Regions from separate parts of the Janthinobacterium sp. 64 genome, predicted to be linked through region 1. Evidence: predicted binding sites of a transcription regulator. Region 1 holds the regulator's gene; each other region holds the start of a gene.

Region 1 (7,021 bases):
TTCGTGGTGCAGGTGGCGGCCCTGGCGACGCAGGACAAGGTTGATGAATTGCAGGACAAGCTGCGCGACGCGGGCATCAAGTCCTATACGCAGAAAGTCTCCAGCCCGGCCGGCGAGCGCATCCGCGTGCGCGTGGGCCCGTTCGGCAGCCGCGAAGACGCCGAAAAGACGCGCGCCAAGCTGCAAAAGCTGGGCCTGGGCGGCAGTCTGGTGCCGGCGTGATGTTGCAAGGCTGAACGGACGTGACGATCTTCGATTACCTGGTGCTGTTCGTGCTGGTGACGTCCGTGCTGATCAGCATGATGCGTGGCCTGGTCAAGGAAATACTGTCATTGGTCAGCTGGATCGTGGCTTTCGTCATCGCCAATGCGTATGGCGCCACCCTGGCGAAATTCCTGCCGGAAGCCGTGCCGGGCGAAGCCGTCCGTTTGTTGCTGGCCTTCGTGGTGTTGTTCATCGGCGTACGCATTTTGATGGGATTGCTGTCCATGACGGTCGACGCACTGGTCAAGGTGACGGGCCTGAGCCTGGCCGACCGCACCCTGGGCAGCCTGTTCGGCGTGGCGCGGGGACTGGTGATCGTGCTGACCGCCGTCATCTTGTGCGGCATGACATCCATACCGCAGCAGTCATTCTGGAAAAACGCGCTGCTCAGTCCGCTCGCGGAGCAGGGTGCGCGTGCCATCAAGCCTTATCTGCCTGCCGCTTACGCGCAGCATGTGAAATTTTGAATTTTTTTAAAATCAGTAGCACAGTTTAGGAGCACACCATGTGTGGCATCGTCGGCGTCGTTTCCCATCAACCTGTCAATCAATTGCTCTATGATGCATTGTTGCTCTTGCAACATCGCGGTCAGGACGCGGCAGGGATTGCGACCAATCACAGCAGTATGTTTTCCATGCACAAGGCCAATGGTCTCGTGCGTGACGTCTTCCGTACGCGTAACATGCGTTCGCTGCAAGGCACGACGGGCATCGGCCATTGCCGCTACCCGACGGCCGGTTCGTCGAGCGAAGAGGAAGCACAACCGTTTTATGTGAATGCGCCGTTCGGCATCACCCTGGCGCACAATGGCAACCTGACCAACTGGGAACAGTTGAAACAGGAAATGTTCAAAAATGACCGCCGCCACATCAATACCGATTCCGATTCGGAAGTGCTGCTCAACGTGCTGGCGCATGAAATCCAGGAAGCGACGACGGGCCTGAACCTGGACCCGGAAGCCATCTTCAAGGCCATCACCGTGCTGAACCGCCGCGTCAAGGGCGGCTACGCTGCCGTCGCGCAAATCGCCGGCGTGGGCTTGCTGGCCTTCCGCGATCCGCACGGCATCCGTCCCTTGTGCCTGGGCATCAATGAAACGGAGCAGGGTCCTGAATACCTGATCGCTTCCGAATCCGTGGCCCTGGAAGGCATGGGCTTCCGCTTCGTGCGCGACATTGGTCCCGGCGAAGCCGTCTTCATCGATGCCGACAAGAAATTGCACAGCGCCCAGTGCGCCGACAATGCCAGCCTGAACCCCTGCGTGTTCGAATTCGTCTACCTGGCCCGTCCCGACTCCGTCATCGACGGCGCCTCGGTGTACGCCACGCGCCTGAAAATGGGTGAATACCTGGCTGAAAAGATCCGTGCCGAATTGCCTGACGTGCATATCGACGTGGTCATGCCGATTCCCGATTCCTCGCGTCCGGCCGCCATCCAGCTGGCACTGGCGCTGAACCTGGAATACCGCGAAGGCTTCATCAAGAACCGCTACATCGGCCGCACCTTCATCATGCCGGGCCAGGCGGCGCGCAAGAAATCCGTGCGCCAGAAGCTCAACGCGATCCCGTCCGAATTCAAGGATAAAGTCGTGCTGCTGGTCGACGATTCCATCGTGCGCGGCACCACCAGCCGTGAAATCGTGCAGATGGCGCGCGAAGCGGGCGCGACGAAAGTCATCTTCGCCTCGGCCGCGCCACCGGTGATTTACCCGAACGTGTACGGCATCGACATGCCGACGCGCGATGAGCTGATCGCCTATGGCCGCACGACGGAAGAAGTGTGCCGCGAAATCACGGCCGATTACCTGGTGTACCAGGATATCGGCGCGCTGAAGCAGGCGATCGCCGACGTCAACCCGGCGCTCACCAACTTCGAGGCGTCGTGCTTCGATGGCGTGTACGTGACGGGCGACGTGTCGCAGGAGTATCTGGACCGCCTGGAATATGCGCGCCACCATCCGAAGGCGGCAGCGCCCGAAGATACGCCGCGTTCCCAGCTGAACCTGAACCTGGCAACAACGGAAGCATAAGTACCTGCCCGGCCGATGCCGGGCTTTTTTTCGGGGTCGGACCTTCAGGTCTGACCCCGGCATTTGCCTTGGGTTACGCGGCAAATCGAACTCCGGAACTTCCACCATGACCACCAAAAAAACCTACGGCTTTACCACCACCATCCTGCATAACGACCGCCGCAAGGGCATCGAGCACGGCTCGCTGCACAAGCCCGTGCATACTTCCGTTGCCTTCGGTTATGCCGACGCGCGCCAGCTCGCTTCCGTGTTCCAGGGCAAGGAGCCGGGTTTCCGCTACGGCCGCCAGGGTAACCCGACGGTGTCCGCGCTGGAAGACAAGGTCAACCAGATGGAAGACGGCGTGTCCACCTTGTGTTTCGCCACCGGCATGGGCGCCATCGGCGCCGTGGTGCAATCGCTGCTGCGTGCGGGCGACCATGTGGTGTCGTCGGCCTTTTTGTTTGGCAACACCAACAGCCTGTGGCAAACGGTGACGGGGCAGGGCATCGCCGTGACGTTCGTCGACGCCACCGATGTCGCCAACGTGGCGGCCGCCATCACGCCGGCCACGCGCATCGTGTTTGTGGAAACCATCGCCAACCCGCGCACGCAGATCGCCGACCTGAAGAAAATCGGCGACCTGTGCCGCGAGAAGGGCATCCTGTACATCGTCGACAACACGATGACCACGCCGTACCTGTTCCGCCCGAAAGCGGTGGGTGCGGGCCTGGTGGTCAATGCGCTGACGAAATCCATCGGCGGCCACGGCAATGCGCTGGGCGGCAGCTTGACGGATACGGGCGTGTTCGACTGGACGCAGTACCCGAACATCTTTGAAAACTACAAAAAGGCGGCGCCGGCGCAGTGGGGCATCGCGCAAATCCGCGCCAAGGCCTTGCGCGATTTCGGCGCATCGCTGGGCCCGGAAGCGGCGCACCATATCGCCGTCGGCGCGGAAACCATGGCCTTGCGCATGGACCGCACCTGCTCGAACGCCCTGGCGCTGGCCACCATGCTTGCCGCCGACCCGCGTGTAGCGGCCGTGCACTACCCGGGTTTGCCAGTGCACCCGCAGCACGCGCTGGCGACGGACTTGTTCCGCAGCTATGGCTCGCTGTTCAGCTTTGAATTAAAAGACGGTATCGACTGCTTCGATTTCCTCAATCGCCTGAATCTGGCCATTCCAGCGAGCAACCTTGGTGACACGCGCACCCTCGTCATTCCCGTCGCGCACACGATCTTTTATGAGATGGGCGCCGAGCGCCGCGCCAGCATGGGCATTGCCGAGTCCTTGATCCGCGTGTCGGTGGGTATTGAGGATGAGGCCGATTTGCTCGAGGATTTCCGTAGCGCCCTGGATGTATAAAACGCCTGGACAATAAAAAAGGGCCGCAACAGTCATGCTGTTGCGGCCCTTTTTGCATGTACTTGATTAATGCCAGCTGCGCATCAGTCCCACCGCCAAACCTTCCAACGCAAACTCGTCTTCCGGCGACACGGTGATCACCTTGAAGTCGGGGTTTTCCGGCAGCAGTTCGATGACGGAACCCGTTTTTTTGTAGCGCTTGACGGTGACTTCGTCGCCGATGCGGGCCACGACGATCTGGCCATTCTTGGCGCTGTCGACCTTTTTCACGGCCAACAAGTCGCCATCCATGATGCCGGCGTCGCGCATGGACCAGCCGCGCACCTTCAGCAGGAAGTCGGGCTTGGCCGAGAACAGGGCCGGGTCCACGTTGTAGCTCGCTTCCAGGTTTTCCTGTGCCAGGATGGGCGAGCCTGCCGCCACCCGGCCGATCAGGGGCAGCGACATCAGCAGTGCTGCCGGCACCTTCGATGCCGGCGCTTCAGCGGCCGCACCGATCAGGCGGATGCCGCGCGAAGTGCCGGGCGAAATCTCGATCGCGCCCTTGCGGGCCAGGGCCTGCAAATGCTCTTCGGCCGCATTGGCCGATTTGAAACCCAGTTCATTGGCGATTTCGGCACGGGTGGGTGGAAAACCCGTGTTTTCAATCGCGTCCTTGATCAGGTTCAGGATTTGTTCTTGTCGTGCTGTCAGCTTGATCATGAGCGGTGGGTGCATACTAAAATGCTGTCTATATGAACAGTCTGTATTTTTGTACAGTATCGCCCACTATGCAAGGGGATTTCCGCTATTTGCGCGAATTTCGTGCGAAATACTGGAATGGGCAGGAAAAAACGCCTGGCCTGCCCCGTGCGCGGGCCGCTTGTTGAAGGAATGATTGAAACGTTTGCAAAAGGCGGTTATAATCTTCGGCTGACCTTCCCACACCCGTCTTGACGCCGGGGTGGGCGATTATCAATCCGACCTGAAGGAGTTTGCATGCGTCATTATGAAATAGTCTTTATCGTCCATCCGGACCAAAGCGAGCAAGTGCCCGCGATGATCGAACGCTACAAAGCCAGCGTAACCACCCGCGGCGGTTCGGTTCACCGCGTGGAAGATTGGGGCCGCCGTCAAATGGCTTACTCGATCCAAAAGCTGCCTAAAGCACACTACATCTGCCTGAACATCGAATGCGACAACGAGACCCTGGTCGAGTTGGAAACAGCATTCAAATTCAATGATGCCGTGTTGCGTCACCTGACCGTTAAAATGAAGAAAGCTGAAACAGCTCCTTCGCCGATGATGAAATCGGTACAACGCGAAGACGCGGCCAAAAGCCACCGCACCGAAGCACCAGCAGCCGCTCCTGCCGCAGCCGCCGCTTAATTCTTGACCAGGATCGTGCGCTGAACCAGCTACAAGTTACCGCCATCATTGCCGAGCGCGAAATATTGCGCTATACCCCGGCAGGGTTGCCGATTGTGAATGCAGTATTGCAACACAGTTCGCAGCAGATGGAAGCAGGGATTGCCCGTTTGACCGAGTTTGATGTTGCCGCGCTAGCCGCTGGCGAAATTTCAGGCCGGTTCAGCCAGGCAAGCTTGGGCGGGGTGTATCAGTTCACGGGTTTCCTGGCCAGGAAGAGCCGCAACAGCAAGAGTTTGGTGTTTCACATCATTGATTTTAGTGCAGTCAATTCTGACTAGCGCATTTTAGATACAGGAGCCTGACATGGCATTCGGTAAAAAGTTCGACAAAAATAAGCTCAAGCTTAAAGAAAAACGCAAACAGCAAAACCCTTTGTTCAAACGTAAGAAGTTCTGCCGCTTCACCGCAGCGCACGTTGAGCAAGTCGACTACAAAGACGTCGACACGCTGAAAGACTTCGTCCAGGAAAACGGCAAGATCATGCCAGCACGCCTGACCGGTACCAAAGCGCACTACCAGCGCCAAGTCGACACCGCAATCAAGCGCGCTCGCTTCCTCGCGCTGCTGCCATACACCGATCTGCACCACGCTTAATCGGTCAGATATTCCTGGAGAAGAACTATGCAAATCATTCTGTTAGAAAAAGTTGTTAACGTCGGTAACCTCGGCGAAGTCGTCAAAGTCAAAGACGGTTACGCACGTAACTTCCTGATCCCGCAACGCCTGGCACGTCGTGCCACGGCAACCGCTGTGGCTGAATTCGAAGTCAAGCGCGCCGAACTGGAAAAAGCTGCTGCCGCCAAACTGGCCGCATCGCAAGCCCAGGGCGAAAAACTGAGCGGCCTGACCGTTCAAGTTGCTCAAAAAGCTGGTGTTGATGGCCGTCTGTTCGGTTCCGTCACCAACTTCGACATCGCTGAAGCGCTGACCAAGCAAGGTTTTGCTGTTGAAAAAGCACAAATCCGCATGCCTACCGGCCCGCTGAAGATCGTTGGCGAGCACAACGTTTCGGTTGCTCTGCACACCGACGTGGTCGTGGAAGTTGTTATCGCTGTCGTACCAGACGCGAACGCGTAATTGTCTGCGGGCCTGGCCCGCAAGCATTGCCGCACGATGAAAAGCCGGGTTCGCCCGGCTTTTTTGTGGCCTTTTTTTCGCTCATTTTCAGCCCTTTATTTTTGCCAGCACGCCGAAGCGGGTATAATTCGCGCCATGAACGCCCCCTCTGATCCGCAACTGGATTCCCTCCGTATTCCGCCGCATTCGATCGAAGCAGAACAATCCGTCATCGGTGGTCTGTTGCGCGACAATGCAGCGTATGACCGCATCGCCGACTTCATGCATGCGGAGGATTTCTATCGCTATGACCATCGCATCATCTTCGAGCAAATCGTCAAGATGATTAACGGCTCCAGGCCGGCCGATGTCATTACTGTTTTTGAAACCCTGACCCAGCTCGGCAAGGCCGATGATGTGGGCGGACTCGCTTACCTGAACGCCATGGCGCAAAACACGCCATCGGCCGCGAACATCCGGCGTTATGCCGAGATCGTGCGCGACCGCGGCGTGCTGCGCAAGCTCATCACCGTCGCCGACGATATCTCCGGCACGGCCTTCAGCCCGCAAGGCAAGGAAGTCAAGCAGATGCTTGACGAGGCCGAATCGAAGATTTTCGCCATCGCCGAAGAAGGCGCGCGCGGCGCCCAGGGCTGGACCGCCATCCAGCCCCTGCTGACGCAGGTGGTCGAGCGCATCGACGAGCTGTACAGCCGCGACAACCAGAGTGAAATCACGGGCGTGCCCACCGGTTTCATCGACCTCGACCGCATGACCTCCGGTCTGCAGCCGGGCGACCTGGTGATCGTAGCCGGCCGTCCTTCGATGGGCAAGACGGCGTTTTCCGTCAACATCGGTGAAAACGTGGCCATCGACAGCGGCTTGCCCGTGGCCGTGTTCTCGATGGAGATGGG
Region 2 (7,021 bases), 240 kb from region 1:
CGTACTCCTACGTCGAGAATGGCCAGCTGAAAGGCATCTACACGCAGATCGTGCGCGAAGCGCTGCAAGCGATGCCGCAGTATGCGGTGCAGCTACGCCCCGTGCCCTGGAAACGGGGCGTGCTGATGCTGCAGACGGGCGAGGCGTTTGCCCTGTATCCGCCGTATTCGTGGCGCAGCGAGCGGCCGTATGTGCGCTATTCCGTGCCGCTGCTGATGGAACAGCTGGTAGTGCTGTGCAGCCAGGACGTGCTGGCGAAACGCACACTGCGGCAGTGGCCCGCCGATTACGGCGGCCTGCACATCGGCGTGAATGCGGGGTTTCTGCCCGGCGATGCGGCGCTGATGGCTGCCTTGCGCGCCGAAAAAATCGTGCTCGACCCGGCCAAGGGTACGCGCACGAACCTGCTCAAGCTGATGCGCGGGCGCATCGACTGCTATGTCAGCGACCGCCTGTCGGCGCAGTGGGAATTGCAGCGCATCCGGCGCGAGAATCCGCCGGGCACATCGATCCAGGCAATCGAGGAAACCGCGCAGCTGACCGGCCAGCAGGGCCACCTGGGCTTTACGGCGCGCCGGCCTGTCGCCTACCCTTATCGCGATGACTTTATCGAGCAATTCAATGCCGCCATCGTGCGCATGCAAACCAGTGGCGCGATCCGCCGCATCGTCGATCACGCATTGCTACCCTGACCTTACAATCCTGATTCAAGCAGATGGAGAAAAACATGAAAAAACTGTTGTTCCTGAGTGTGCTCGTGCTGGCCGGCTGTGTCGGCCGGCCCGATAACATTGTCCCCGTCAGCAACTTCGACACTACCCGCTACCTGGGGAAGTGGTATGAGATCGCGCGCCTCGACCACTCGTTCGAACGGGGCCTGAGCCGTGTGACGGCCGACTACAGCCTGCGCCAGGATGGCGGCCTGAAAGTGCTCAACCGCGGCTACAAGGAGGCGGACGCGCAGTGGAAGGAAGCGGAAGGCAAGGCGTATTTCGTCGACAAGAAAGACGTGGGCTACCTGAAAGTGTCGTTTTTCGGTCCCTTCTATGGTTCCTACATCGTGTTTGACTTGGACCAGCAAGATTACAGCTATTCCATGATCAGCGGCCCCGACAAGTCATATTTGTGGTTGCTGTCGCGCACGCCGACCATGGACCCTGCCTTGCAGCAGCGCCTGGTCGAGAAAGCCCGCGGACTGGGTTTCGATACGTCAAAATTGATCTATGTGAAGCAAAACTGACGATGCTTGCCTGCCGCCCGTGCGTGGCGGCATAGCGCCTTGCAATTGTTGCTTTTCTGCATGTTATTTCTTGCAATACCATCCTGATTCACTCACAATCTGCTCCAAAGTGGTGCGCTGCGGCGCGCTGCCATTCTGGCGACCTGGGTAGCGTTGCGTCGCCGCTCGTGATTGCCGCACGGCAGATGCCTGCTATATTGGTACGTAGCAGCAAGTCGGTTTCGTGGCGTCTGTGCATTGTTTTTTTCAGATAGGAATCACGTAATGAAAAACCTCAAAATCGGCGTACGCCTCGGCGGCGCTTTTGCCGCCGTCCTGCTGCTGTTGACGACCCTCACCGTGGTGGGCATCGCGCAGATGCAAAGCGCCAGCAAGGAAACCGATGCGCTCGTCAACGTCAAGGTGCGCAATGAACGCCTGATCGGTGAGTGGACCAAGGTCATCGAGGTGAACGCGGCGCGCACGGCGGCCGCATGGAAAGTGAGCGATCCCGAACACCAGAAGCAGTTTGAACAGGAAATGGCGGTCTCGTCCGCACGCGCCACGGAAATCCAGAACGACATCGGGAAAAGCGAGCTGAACGCCGAAGAGCAAGCGCTGTACCAGGAAGTGCTGAGCACGCGCAAGGCTTACACGGAAGTGCGCAAGAACGTGTTCAAAGCCAAGAACGCGGGCGACCTGGAACTGGGCAAGCGCCTGTACGAAGGCGACATGGCCGTCAAGCGCGACATTTACCTGGCGTCGCTGAAAAAGCTGGCCGTGCTGGAAGCCAGATTGCTCGATGACGCGGCCGCGCAAATCCGTGCGCGCTACGAAAACGGCCGTTTGCTGCTGATCTCGCTGGGCGCGGTTGCCATCTTGCTGGGCATCGCCTGCGCCTACTGGATCACGCGCTCGATCACGCGTCCCATCACGCGCGCCGTCGAGGTGGCGCAAGCCGTTTCCGCCGGCGACCTGACCAGCCATATCGTGGTGGACAGCCGCGATGAAACGGGGCAGCTGATGCATGCGCTGAAAAACATGAACGATAAACTGGTCAGTATCGTCGGCCAGGTGCGCGTCGGCACCGAATCGATCAGCACGGCGTCGAGCGAAATTGCCGCCGGCAACCTGGACTTGTCATCGCGCACGGAAGAGCAGGCCAGCTCGCTGGAAGAGACGGCGTCTTCGATGGAAGAGCTGACCTCGACCGTGAAACGCAATGCCGACAATGCGCGCAGCGCGAATCAACTGGCCATCGACGCCTCGCAGATCGCCAGCAAGGGCGGCGTGGTGGTGTCGGAAGTGGTCAGCACCATGGGCTCGATCAACGATTCCTCGCGCAAGATTGTCGACATCATCAGTGTCATCGACGCCATCGCCTTCCAGACGAATATCCTGGCCCTGAACGCGGCCGTGGAAGCGGCCAGGGCCGGCGAGCAGGGCCGCGGTTTTGCCGTGGTGGCCTCCGAGGTGCGCAACCTGGCGCAGCGCTCCAGCGCGGCGGCCAAGGAAATCAAGGGTTTGATCGACGATTCCGTGCAAAAGGTCGAGGCCGGTTCGCAACTGGTGGACAAGGCGGGTCGCACCATGGACGAAATCGTGCAAAGTATCAGCCACGTGACGCAGATCATGAACGAGATCACCGATGCCAGCGATGAACAGCGCGCCGGCATCGAGCAAGTCAACCAGGCCATCGGCCAGATGGACCAGGTGACGCAGCAAAATGCGGCCCTGGTGGAAGAGGCTGCCGCAGCGGCCGAATCCATGCAGGAACAGGCGGCCAAGCTGGCCGAGGTCGTGGGCGTGTTCAAGCTCGATGCAACGCAACAATATGCTGCCGCCAGTGCCGCTCCGTCCATGACGGCGCGTGCACCAGTTGCCATGCGTCCCGCCCTTCAGCCTGCCAAGCGACGCCCACCGGCGCCTGCCGTGACCACGCCCACGCCCACGCCGGGCACGGCGGCGCCAGCGGAAGCTGTGCGCGCACGCGCGCCGAAGGCACCGGTGGCATCGGGCGCCGACGAATGGGAAGAGTTTTAAGCGCAGTTTTAAGCGCAGATTCCCCATGGCATGGCGCGGGCGCTACAATCGCGGCTTGAAGACAGCCGCGAACGCGCTCCGCCATGACCACCCGCCGTACCTCCAGCCTTACCCCTAGCTCTTCCGCTGCATCGTCCTCCTTGGCTGAACCCGCCAAACGCGCGCGCTGCCCTGCCTGCCTGCGTGCCGCATCCAGCTGCATCTGCCGCTGGATCGCCCCCGTTGCCCACGCGGTGGAAGTGCTGATCCTGCAGCATCCGCTGGAAGTCCACAACGCCAAGGGCAGCGCCCGCTTGCTGCACCTGAGCCTGCCCAACAGCCGCATGCTGACGGGCGAGCAGTTTGCCCCCGATACGCTCGCCGCAGTGCTGGCCGACAAGCACAACGTGCTGCTATACCCGGATACGCCGGGCGACCGTTCGCTGGGCATTGCGCCGCCGCCCGCGCTCGACTCCGCCATCTTGCTCGATCCCTCCCTATTGCGGCTGGTGGTGCTGGACGCCACCTGGCGCAAGAGCCGCAAGATGCTGTACCTGAATCCCCTGTTGCAACAGCTGCCGCGCCTGCCACTGCGCGACACGCCCGCTTCCCATTACCTGATCCGCAAGGCACACGCGCCGGACCAGTTATCGACACTGGAAGCGACCTGCTATGCCCTGATGCAGTTGGAGCAGGACGCGTCCCGCTTCGTTCCCCTGATCACGGCATTTGATGGCTTTGTCGCACAGCAGTTGAGTTATGTCATGCCGCATAGTGAAAAAGCTTGAAATGGCACCATGGCAGCCCTTGATATTGGCCGGACGGCGGCATAGTATACTGTACGTATATACAGTTGATGGGGCCGTTCATGAAAGCAATCATTCCAGAGCACGATGACAGCTACGCCGGGCAAGCCATGTTGCCGCCGCAATCGCTGAAAGCCCACAAGGGGCGCGGTGCCGTGTCGAACCTGCAGGGGCGCTACGAAGTGCACGCCCGCGCCGGTTTCGATGATGGCTGGAGCGTGGGCGGCCTGGATGCGGCAGATGGGGAGGAAGCGGCGCCGACCTGGAAAACGCAGGTCAGCGATGAGCAGGCGCGCACCATCCTCACGCGCAATGCTTCGCCCGATTTGCCCTTCAATGTGTCGCTGAATCCATATCGCGGCTGCGAACATGGCTGCATTTACTGCTTTGCCCGTCCCACGCACAGCTATCTGGGCCTGTCACCGGGCCTGGACTTCGAAAGCCGCATCTATGCCAAGGTGAATGCCCCCGAACTGTTGCGGCGCGAACTGGCCAAGCCGTCCTATGTGCCCGAGCCGATCGCCGTGGGCGTCAATACCGATGCGTATCAGCCGTGCGAACGCGAACGGCAACTGACGCGGCGCGTGCTGGAAGTGTTGCACGAGTGCGAGCATCCCGTGGCGCTGATCACGAAATCGTCGCTGATCGAACGCGACATCGACATTCTGGCACCCATGGCGGCCAAGCGCCTGGCAGCCGTGGCCGTGACCGTCACCACGCTCGACCCGGCCATCGCGCGCACGCTGGAACCGCGCGCGGCCGCCCCGGCGCGGCGCCTGCGCACCATCCGCACCCTGACGGAGGCGGGCATCCCCGTGGGCGTGAGCATCGCGCCCATCATTCCCTTTGTGACGGAGCCGGAAATCGAGCAGCTGCTCGAAGCCGTGCGCGACGCGGGCGCCATCCACGCCCATTACGTGGTGCTGCGCCTGCCGTGGGAAGTGAGCCCCCTGTTCCAGCAATGGCTGGAAGCGCACTTCCCGGAGCGGGCCCAGCGCGTGATGAATCGCGTGCGTGAAATGCGCGGCGGCAAGGATTACGACAGCGCGTTCGGCACGCGCATGCGGGGCGAAGGCGTGTGGGCCGACCTCATCCGCCAGCGCTTTGAAAAAGCCGTGGACCGGCTGGGGCTGCACGGCAAGGGTGGCCGCTTCAAACAGCTCGATTGCACGCAGTTCCGCCGCCCGCTGGTGGTGCCGCCGCTGGGGAACTCGGCAAAAGGGGGCAATGCGGGGCAGCTGGATTTGTTTTAAGTTAAAGCAGCGCCAGCGCTGATGCCGCAGGGGGACGTTGCGGCGCTGTCCCGGGCAGCTGTCTGGAACTGCGCCAGATGTTGCTCGATGGCAAAGACATGCGGATCGCTCTTGCCCAGTTCGCGCAGGGCGCTGGCCAGGTGCAGCAGGTATTCGCTGTTCGGGCCGCTGGGGCCGTTTGATCGGGCGATCTGGCGCGCGATATCGAGTTCCGGCGCGGCGCCGAGGAAGGCGGCGTTTTCCTCGTTGGCGATGTACACCAGGCCTTCGACCTTGCCGCCATCGTCGAAGGTGATGTCGGTGGCCAGGCGCAAATAGCCGTTCTTTTCGCGGTGGTCGAGGTGGGCGAAGACTTCGGGCGTGATCAGATAAGCCATGCCGTCGCACACGGCGCCCGCCTGCGGCACGATGGTGGCGACCCGGCCCGGCGCCATCGGCGTGCCCCGATGATCGTGCGAGCCTTGCCAGAAGCGCCGCGTCCAGCCGGCGATGCTGGCGGGGCGCCGTTCAATATAGGGGAAGTCCGCCTTGTAGATCAGCGAGCCGTAGCCGAACAGCCAGACCTGTGCATGGCCGTCGAATTTGTTCATGCGCTGGTTGATGGCGATGGTGGCGGCGTCGGTGGCGGACAGGGCGTGCTGGTCAGGCTGGGTCATGGCGTTGGCGGCAAGGGGCGGTACCCTATTATAAAGCGGCGCCAGCGGGGCCGCCGGCCGGCAGCGCGTCGCGGGCAGCGGGGCCGCCCGCTCCCACGTTCCACTCGTGCGTCTCGACGAACTGGAACAGGAAGGCCATGAAGCTTTCGGCGGCCGGCGACAGCGAACGCCCCGTCTTCGTGTAGACGAAAAAGCGCCGCGTCAGTTCCGGCTCGTGCAGGGCGCGCATGTGCAATTTGTATAGCTTGACCATCGGTTCCGCGTACGGCAGGCAGACCGTGATGCCCAGGTTGGCGCTGACCATGGCCAGCGCCGTCGTCATGAAGGTCACCTCGTTGTAGGGATTGAGCGACAGCTCGCGGAAGCTGCCGTGCATGTCGCGCAGCAGGCGTTCCGTGAACTGGCCCTGCAGCGAGATGAACGGGTAGTCGCCCACGTCGGCCCAGGTGACGCGCTCTTTCTGCTGCAGCGGGTGCTGCTCGGGGAAGACCAGCACGAAGGGCATTTCGAACAGCACTTGCGCGGCAATTTCCGCCGTCGGGTCGCGTTCGGGGCCGATACCGAAATCGACTTCGCCGCTGAAGACGCGCGCCGACACATTCTCCACGGGGCAGTCGACCAGACGCAGCTGCACCTCCGGGTGCGCCTGGCGGTAGGCGGCAATCACTTCCGGCAGCAGGGTGCACGCCATCATCTGCGGCGCGGCGATGCGCACCATGCCCGTTTTCAGCGCCTTGCGCTGGGCGATGCCGGCCATGGCGCCGTCGAGGTCCTCGATCATCTTTTCAAACAGCGGATACAGTTCGCGGCCGATTTCCGACAGCTGCGTCTTGCGCGTGCTGCGCTCGACCACGCGCACGCCCAGCACGCTTTCGAGTTCCTTGATCAAGCCGCTCAAGGCCGATTGCGTCACGTGCAGGTATTCGGCGGCCAGGGTAAAACTGCCGGTCTTGGCCAGGGCCACGAAGGCGCGCATCTGTCGCAGGCTGGGACTCATAAGATAATCCGATAAATCAATGGTTAAAAATTGTTTGTATGATAGCTGTAACTCGATTCTAATGGTGA
Region 3 (7,021 bases), 750 kb from region 1:
TATTCCCTGTCCTGGTAGCGCGTGGCCATGCGCACGGACGGCTGCTCCGACAGCAAACGCTTGACGCGCTCGGCTTCATCGCGCAGCAGCTGTTGCTGGCGCGGGTCGAGCAGGCGGCTGCCGACGGCGTCGCGCAAGCCGCAGCCTTCCATGAAAGCGTCGACCAGCACGGTGACGAAGTCTTCGCCGCCCAGAAAATTGTCTCCGGCCGAGGCGCGCACTTCCATCACGCCTTCGAACAGTTCGAGGATCGACACGTCGAACGTGCCGCCGCCCAGGTCGAAGACGAGAAATTTGCTTTCCTGTTCCTTGTCGCGGATGCCGTAGGCCAGCGCGGCGGCCGTCGGCTCGTTGAGCAGGCGCTCCACGCGCAAGCCCGCCAGCTGGCCGGCGATGCGCGTGGCCTTGCGCTGCGCATCGCTGAAATACGCGGGCACGGTGATGATGGCTTCCTCGACCTTGTGGCCGAGGAAGGCTTCGGCATCTTCCTTCAGCGCGCGCAGCACCATCGACGACAGCTCTTCCGGGCGGAACTGCTGCGTGCCGAGGGTGATCTTCTTTTCGCTGCCCATGTAGCGCTTGAAGACGGCCGCCGTCAGCTGCGGGTGCGTCTGCAGGCGCTCGCGCGCGGCGCGGCCCACCAGCACGGTGCCGTCGTCATCGATGCTCACGCACGACGGCGTCAGGTGTTCACCGAGCGCATTCGGGATGATGGAAGCCTTGCCGTCGCGCCAGATGGCGACCAGGCTGTTGGTGGTTCCAAGGTCGATGCCGATGATCATCAGATATCCGCCTCCGCCTCATTGCCGTGTTCTTCGATCCAGGCGCGGCGTCCGGCCGCTTCGCCCTTGCCCATCAACATATTGAAGCGCGAGGCCGAGGCCATGTGGTCGACTTCACCGAGCGTGACGGGCAGCAGGCGGCGCGTGTCCGGGTTCATCGTCGTTTCCCACAGCTGCTCGGCGTTCATTTCGCCCAGACCCTTGAAGCGCGAGATCGACCAGGCGCCCTGTTTCACGCCTTCCTTGCGCAGCTTGTCTTCGATGGCCACCAGTTCGCCGTCGTCGAGCGCGTAGATCTTCTGCATCGGCTTCTTGCCGCGCGCCGGCGCGTCCACGCGGTACAACGGCGGGCGGGCGATGCAGATGTGGCCCTTGTTGATCAGGACGGGGAAGTGCTTGAAGAACAAGGTCAGCAGCAGTACCTGGATGTGCGAGCCGTCCACGTCCGCGTCGGACAGGATGCAGATCTTGCCGTAGCGCAGGCCGGACAGGTCGGGCGAGTCGCCCACGCTGTGCGGATCGACGCCGATGGCGACCGCAATATCGTGGATTTCGTTATTGGCAAACAGGCGGTCGCGGTCCGTTTCCCACGAGTTCAAGACCTTGCCGCGCAGGGGCAGGATCGCCTGGAATTCCTTGTCGCGGCCCATCTTGGCCGAACCGCCCGCCGAGTCGCCCTCGACGAGGAACAGTTCATTGCGCGCGATGTCCGACGATTCGCAGTCGGTCAGCTTGCCGGGCAACACGGCCACGCCCGAGGATTTTTTCTTTTCCACTTTTTGCAGCGAACGCTGGCGCGACTGCGCCTGCTTGATCACCAGGTCGGCCAGCTTCTTGCCGTAATCGACGTGCTGGTTCAGCCACAGTTCCAGCGGCGGCTTGGTGAAGGTCGAGACGAGGCGCACGGCGTCGCGCGAGTTCAGGCGTTCCTTGATCTGGCCCTGGAATTGCGGGTCCAGCACTTTCGCCGACAGCACGAACGAGGCGCGCGCGAATACGTCTTCGGGCAGCAATTTGACGCCTTTGGGCAGCAGCGAGTGCATTTCGACGAAGTTTTTCACGGCGCCGAACAGGCCGTCGCGCAAGCCCGATTCGTGCGTGCCGCCATTCGAGGTGGGAATCAGGTTGACGTACGATTCGCGCACGATGGCGCCTTCTTCCGTCCATGCCACCACCCAGGCCGCGCCTTCGCCTTCGGCAAAGCCTTCCGAGTCCGGGCCAGCGTACTGCGCGCCTTCGAACAGGGGAATCAGGGTTTCGCCATTCGATACCTGCGCCAGCGTTTCGGTCAGGTAGCCGCGCAAGCCTTCCGCGTACTGCCACGTTTGCGTGTCGCCCGTTTTCGCGTTGGTGAGGGTGACGGTGACGCCCGGCAGCAGCACGGCTTTCGAGCGCAGCAGGCGCTGCAGCTCCGTTTGCGAGATGTTGGGCGAATCAAAATATTTCGCGTCAGGCCAGGCCGTGACGCGCGTGCCCGACTTCTTGCCGTCGCGCGGGGCAGGGCGCGAAGTCAAGGGCTCGATCACGTCGCCATTCGCAAACACCATGTGATGCAGGCCGTTGCCGTCGCTTTCCTTGCGCCAGACGGTGATTTCCAGGCGCGTCGACAGCGCATTGGTGACGGACACGCCGACGCCGTGCAAGCCGCCCGAGAACGCGTAGGCGCCGCCCGAACCCTTGTCGAACTTGCCGCCCGCGTGCAGCCGTGTAAACACGATTTCCACCGTCGGCACGCCTTCTTCAGGGTGGATGCCGACGGGAATGCCGCGGCCATTGTCTTCGACGGTGATGCTGCCATCCGTATTTTGCGTGACGGCGATATGCGTGCAATGACCGCCCAGCGCCTCGTCGGAGGCATTGTCGATCACTTCCTGAATGATGTGCAGCGGATTTTCAGTGCGGGTGTACATCCCCGGGCGCTGCTTGACGGGTTCCAGTCCTTTCAGGACACGGATGGATGATTCGCTGTAGTCGGATGCTGGTTTTTTAGTGGCCATACGTGTTCAAGCTAAGTAAAGACAGTGGTTGGAACGCCAGGCCGGGGCACTGCGGTGCGCAGTGACAACGGCGGCGATAACTGTATAAATATACAGTATATTCCGTCCAGCGTCACTGGCAGAGGGCAGTGCGGCAGGCTAGGCGTCCTTGTGCGGACGCTCGCGCATTCTATCTTGTCCAGCGAGCAATAGCGCTACTCCAGGGCAACAACAGTGCGCCTCAGGCGTGGTTTTACGCCAATTGTGATGGATTTTATGCGGCAAAGCCGCCGTTTTTACATCTTGTTTACAAGCACCTCCCCAGTCTTTACGAATTTTTTAGACCCTTTTGGCTAATCTGCTCACTATCAAAACAAACCTGAATGAGGGTGGGAATGGATCTCGTGTATCTCGGCTTGATTGCCGTTTTTTTCGTTGTGGCGGCCGGCTTTGCCGTCGCCTGCGACAAATTAGGGAGCGTCAAATGAACGCGTTTTATGTGCTGGGCGCCGTGGTCTCGGCTGGCCTGCTCGTGTACCTGCTGGTGGCGCTGCTGAAGGCGGAGGAACTGTGATGACGACGCAATCGATATTGCTGCTGGTGGCCTTCCTGGCAGTGCTGCTGGCCGCCGGCTATCCGCTGGGCCTGTACATGGCCAAGGTGGCCGGCGACGGCCCCGTGCGCGGCCTGGGCTGGCTGCAAAAGCTGGAAAACCTGCTGTACCGCTGGTCCGGCCTGCCTGCCGACAAGGCCATGGGCTGGAAAAGCTATGCCATCGCCCTGATCGTGTTTAACACCGTGGGCGCCGTCTTCGTCTACGGCTTGCAGCGCCTGCAGGGTTTTTTACCGTTGAATCCACAGGGCCTGGGCGCCGTCAGCCCCGATTCCTCGTTCAATACCACCGTCAGCTTCGTCGCCAATACCAACTGGCAGGGCTACGGCGGCGAACAGACCATGAGCTATTTGACCCAGATGCTGGGCATGGCATGCCAGAACTTCTTCTCGGCGGCCACCGGCATCGCCGTGATCTTCGCGCTGGTGCGCGGCTTCGCCTCGCGCTCGGGCAAATCGATCGGCAATTTCTGGGTCGACCTGGTGCGCTCGACCCTGTACATCCTGCTGCCGCTCTCCCTGGCCCTGTCCGTCGTCTTCATGGGCGAAGGCATGATCCAGAATTTTTCCGCTTACAAGGAAGTGACCCTGCTCGACCACGTGGCGTATGAAACGCCGAAGCTGACGGCCGACGGCCAGCCCGTGCTCGATACGGGCGGTAAACCCGTGATGGAAGCGCAAGTGGCGACCACGCAGACGATCGCCATGGGCCCCGTCGCGTCGCAGGAATCGATCAAGCTGCTGGGCACGAATGGCGGCGGCTTCTTCAATGCCAATTCCTCGCACCCGTATGAAAACCCGACCGTGCTGTCGAACTTTCTGCAGATGCTGGCCATTTTCATCATTCCCGCCGGCCTGTGCTTCACCTTTGGCCGCATGGTGGGCGACCTGCGCCAGGGCTGGGCAGTGCTGGCCGCGATGAGCCTGATCTTCGTCGTCATGACGGTCGGCGTGATGAGCGCCGAGCAGCAAGCCAATCCCGCCTTGCAAGCCTTGGGCGTGGACCAACAGGCCAGCAGCCTGCAATCGGGCGGCAATATGGAAGGCAAGGAAACGCGCTTCGGCATCAGCTCCTCGACCCTGTTCGCAGCGGTGACGACGGGGGCATCGTGCGGCGCCGTCAATTCCATGCACGACTCCTACATGCCGCTGGGCGGCATGGTGCCGCTGCTGCTGATGCAATTCGGCGAAGTGATCTTCGGCGGCGTGGGCACGGGCCTGTACGGCATGCTGATGTTTGCGATCCTGGCCGTCTTCATCGCCGGCCTGATGATAGGCCGCACGCCTGAATACCTGGGCAAGAAAATCCAGGCCTATGAAATGAAGATGGTGTCGCTGGCCATCCTGATTACGCCAGCGCTGGTATTGACGGGTACGGCGATTGCCGTGATGGTCGAACCGGGCAAGATCGGCGTGGCCAATCCGGGCGCGCACGGCTTCTCGGAGATCCTGTATGCCTTCACGTCGGCGGCCAACAACAACGGCAGCGCGTTTGCCGGCCTGTCCGCCAACACGCCGTTCTACAACGTGATGCTGGCGATCGCCATGTGGTTCGGCCGCTTCGGCGTGATCGTGCCCGTGCTGGCGGTGGCCGGTTCGCTGGCGGCTAAGCAGCGCCTGTCGGCCAACGCCGGCACCATGCCCACGCACGGCCCCATGTTCATCGGCTTGCTGATCGGCGTCGTCGTGCTGGTTGGCGTATTGAATTACGTTCCCGCGCTGGCCCTGGGCCCGATCGTCGAACACCTGCAACTTTTCATCAAATAAGAGGCTACCATGTCACGCACAAGCCTGACTTTGTTCGATTCCGCACTGATCGGCCCCGCCGTCGTCGATGCGTTCAAAAAACTCGACCCCCGCACGCAGTGGCGCAGCCCCGTGATGTTCGTCGTCTACGTCGGCAGCATCATCACGAGCCTGCTGGCGACCCAGGCCGGGATCAGCGGTGGCCAGGGTGAAGCGCCGTTCGGCTTCATCCTCGCCGTCGCCGTGTGGCTATGGTTTACCGTGCTGTTCGCGAACTTCGCCGAAGCGCTGGCCGAAGGCCGCAGCAAGGCCCAGGCGGCCTCGCTGCGCGCCCTCAAGCAGACGGTGATGGCAAAGAAAATGCAAACGCCGAAGTACGGCACCTCCTGGCTGCCCACGCCGGCCACCGATCTGCGCAAGGGCATGACGGTGCTGGTCGAGGCGGGTGACGTCATTCCCGCCGACGGTGAAGTGACGGCCGGCGTAGCTTCCGTCGACGAAAGCGCCATCACGGGCGAATCGGCACCCGTGATCCGCGAATCGGGCGGCGATTTTTCGGCTGTGACGGGCGGCACCCGCGTGCTGTCGGACTGGCTGCTGGTGCGCGTTTCCGTCAACCCGGGCGAAGCGTTCATCGACCGCATGATCGCCATGGTCGAAGGCGCCAAGCGCCAGAAGACGCCGAATGAAATCGCCCTGACGATTTTGCTCGTGGCGCTGTCGATCGTGTTCCTGATCGTCACCGTGACCCTGCTGCCGTATTCGCTGTTTTCCGTGGCGGCGGCCGGCACTGGCACGCCGGTGACGATCACGGTGCTGATCGCGCTGCTCGTGTGTCTGATTCCGACCACCATCGGCGGTTTGTTGTCCGCCATCGGCGTAGCCGGCATGAGCCGCATGATGCAGGCCAATGTGATCGCCACGTCGGGGCGCGCCGTGGAAGCGGCCGGCGATGTGGACGTGCTGCTGCTCGATAAAACGGGCACCATCACCCTGGGCAACCGCCAGGCCTCGACCTTTGTGCCGGCGCCCGGCGTGACGGAGCAGCAGCTGGCCGACGCGGCGCAACTGGCTTCGCTGGCCGATGAAACGCCGGAAGGTCGCAGCATCGTCGTGCTGGCCAAGCAGAAGTTCAACATCCGCGAACGCGAGATGGCCAGCCTGCACGCCACCTTCGTGCCCTTCACGGCGCAAACGCGCATGAGCGGCGTGGATATTCCGGGCGAGCAGCAGGTGCGCCAGCTGCGCAAGGGCGCGGCCGATTCCATGAAAAAGTATGTGGAAGCGCTGGGCCAGCCATATCCGGCCGAGGTGGCGCGCGCCGTCGACGACATCGCGCGCCGTGGCAGCACGCCGCTGGTGGTGGTCGACGATGGCCGCGTCATGGGTGTCGTGGAACTGAAGGATATCGTCAAGGGCGGCATCAAGGAGCGTTTTGCGGAATTGCGCCGCATGGGCATCAAGACCGTCATGATCACGGGCGACAACAAGCTGACGGCCGCCGCGATTGCCGCCGAAGCGGGCGTGGACGATTTCCTTGCCGAAGCGACGCCGGAAGACAAGCTGAAACTGATCCGCAGCTACCAGTCCGAAGGCCGCCTGGTGGCGATGACGGGCGACGGCACCAATGACGCGCCGGCGCTGGCGCAGGCCGACGTGGCCGTGGCCATGAATTCGGGCACGCAGGCGGCGAAAGAGGCGGGCAATATGGTCGACCTCGATTCGAATCCGACCAAGCTGCTGGAAATCGTTGAAATCGGCAAGCAGATGCTGATGACGCGCGGTTCGCTGACGACGTTCTCGATTTCGAACGACATCGCCAAGTACTTCGCCATCATCCCGGCCGCGTTCGTGGGCACCTATCCGCAATTGAAGGCGCTCGACATCATGCATTTGTCCAGCCCC

What was found. Region 1 encodes LexA, which represses DNA repair genes until DNA is damaged. Its sites were predicted from a motif close to ACTGTATNNNNATACAGT; they were not measured.
Region 2: the regulator LexA is predicted to act here: its motif matches at 4,078-4,095, upstream of CLU91_RS08615 (PA0069 family radical SAM protein).
Region 3: the regulator LexA is predicted to act here: its motif matches at 2,859-2,876, upstream of CLU91_RS12955 (DNA topoisomerase IV subunit B).

Annotation. Positions count from the first base shown of each region.
Region 1 is NZ_PHUG01000001.1:2,185,392-2,192,412, reverse strand. It holds gene CLU91_RS09620 (SPOR domain-containing protein) at 1-222, shown strand, start outside; gene CLU91_RS09615 (CvpA family protein) at 243-731, shown strand; gene purF (amidophosphoribosyltransferase) at 770-2,293, shown strand; gene CLU91_RS09605 (cystathionine gamma-synthase family protein) at 2,400-3,641, shown strand; gene lexA (transcriptional repressor LexA) at 3,708-4,343, opposite strand; gene rpsF (30S ribosomal protein S6) at 4,620-5,009, shown strand; gene priB (primosomal replication protein N) at 5,030-5,329, shown strand; gene rpsR (30S ribosomal protein S18) at 5,355-5,645, shown strand; gene rplI (50S ribosomal protein L9) at 5,673-6,128, shown strand; gene CLU91_RS09575 (replicative DNA helicase) at 6,264-7,021, shown strand, end outside.
Region 2 is NZ_PHUG01000001.1:1,948,937-1,955,957, reverse strand. It holds gene CLU91_RS08635 (substrate-binding periplasmic protein) at 1-692, shown strand, start outside; gene CLU91_RS08630 (lipocalin family protein) at 728-1,240, shown strand; gene CLU91_RS08625 (methyl-accepting chemotaxis protein) at 1,505-3,262, shown strand; gene CLU91_RS08620 (tRNA-uridine aminocarboxypropyltransferase) at 3,346-4,029, shown strand; gene CLU91_RS08615 (PA0069 family radical SAM protein) at 4,158-5,300, shown strand; gene CLU91_RS08610 (gamma-glutamylcyclotransferase) at 5,297-5,956, opposite strand; gene CLU91_RS08605 (LysR family transcriptional regulator) at 5,985-6,953, opposite strand.
Region 3 is NZ_PHUG01000001.1:2,936,017-2,943,037, reverse strand. It holds gene CLU91_RS12960 (molecular chaperone HscC) at 1-782, opposite strand, end outside; gene CLU91_RS12955 (DNA topoisomerase IV subunit B) at 782-2,779, opposite strand; gene kdpF (K(+)-transporting ATPase subunit F) at 3,243-3,332, shown strand; gene kdpA (potassium-transporting ATPase subunit KdpA) at 3,332-5,137, shown strand; gene kdpB (potassium-transporting ATPase subunit KdpB) at 5,147-7,021, shown strand, end outside.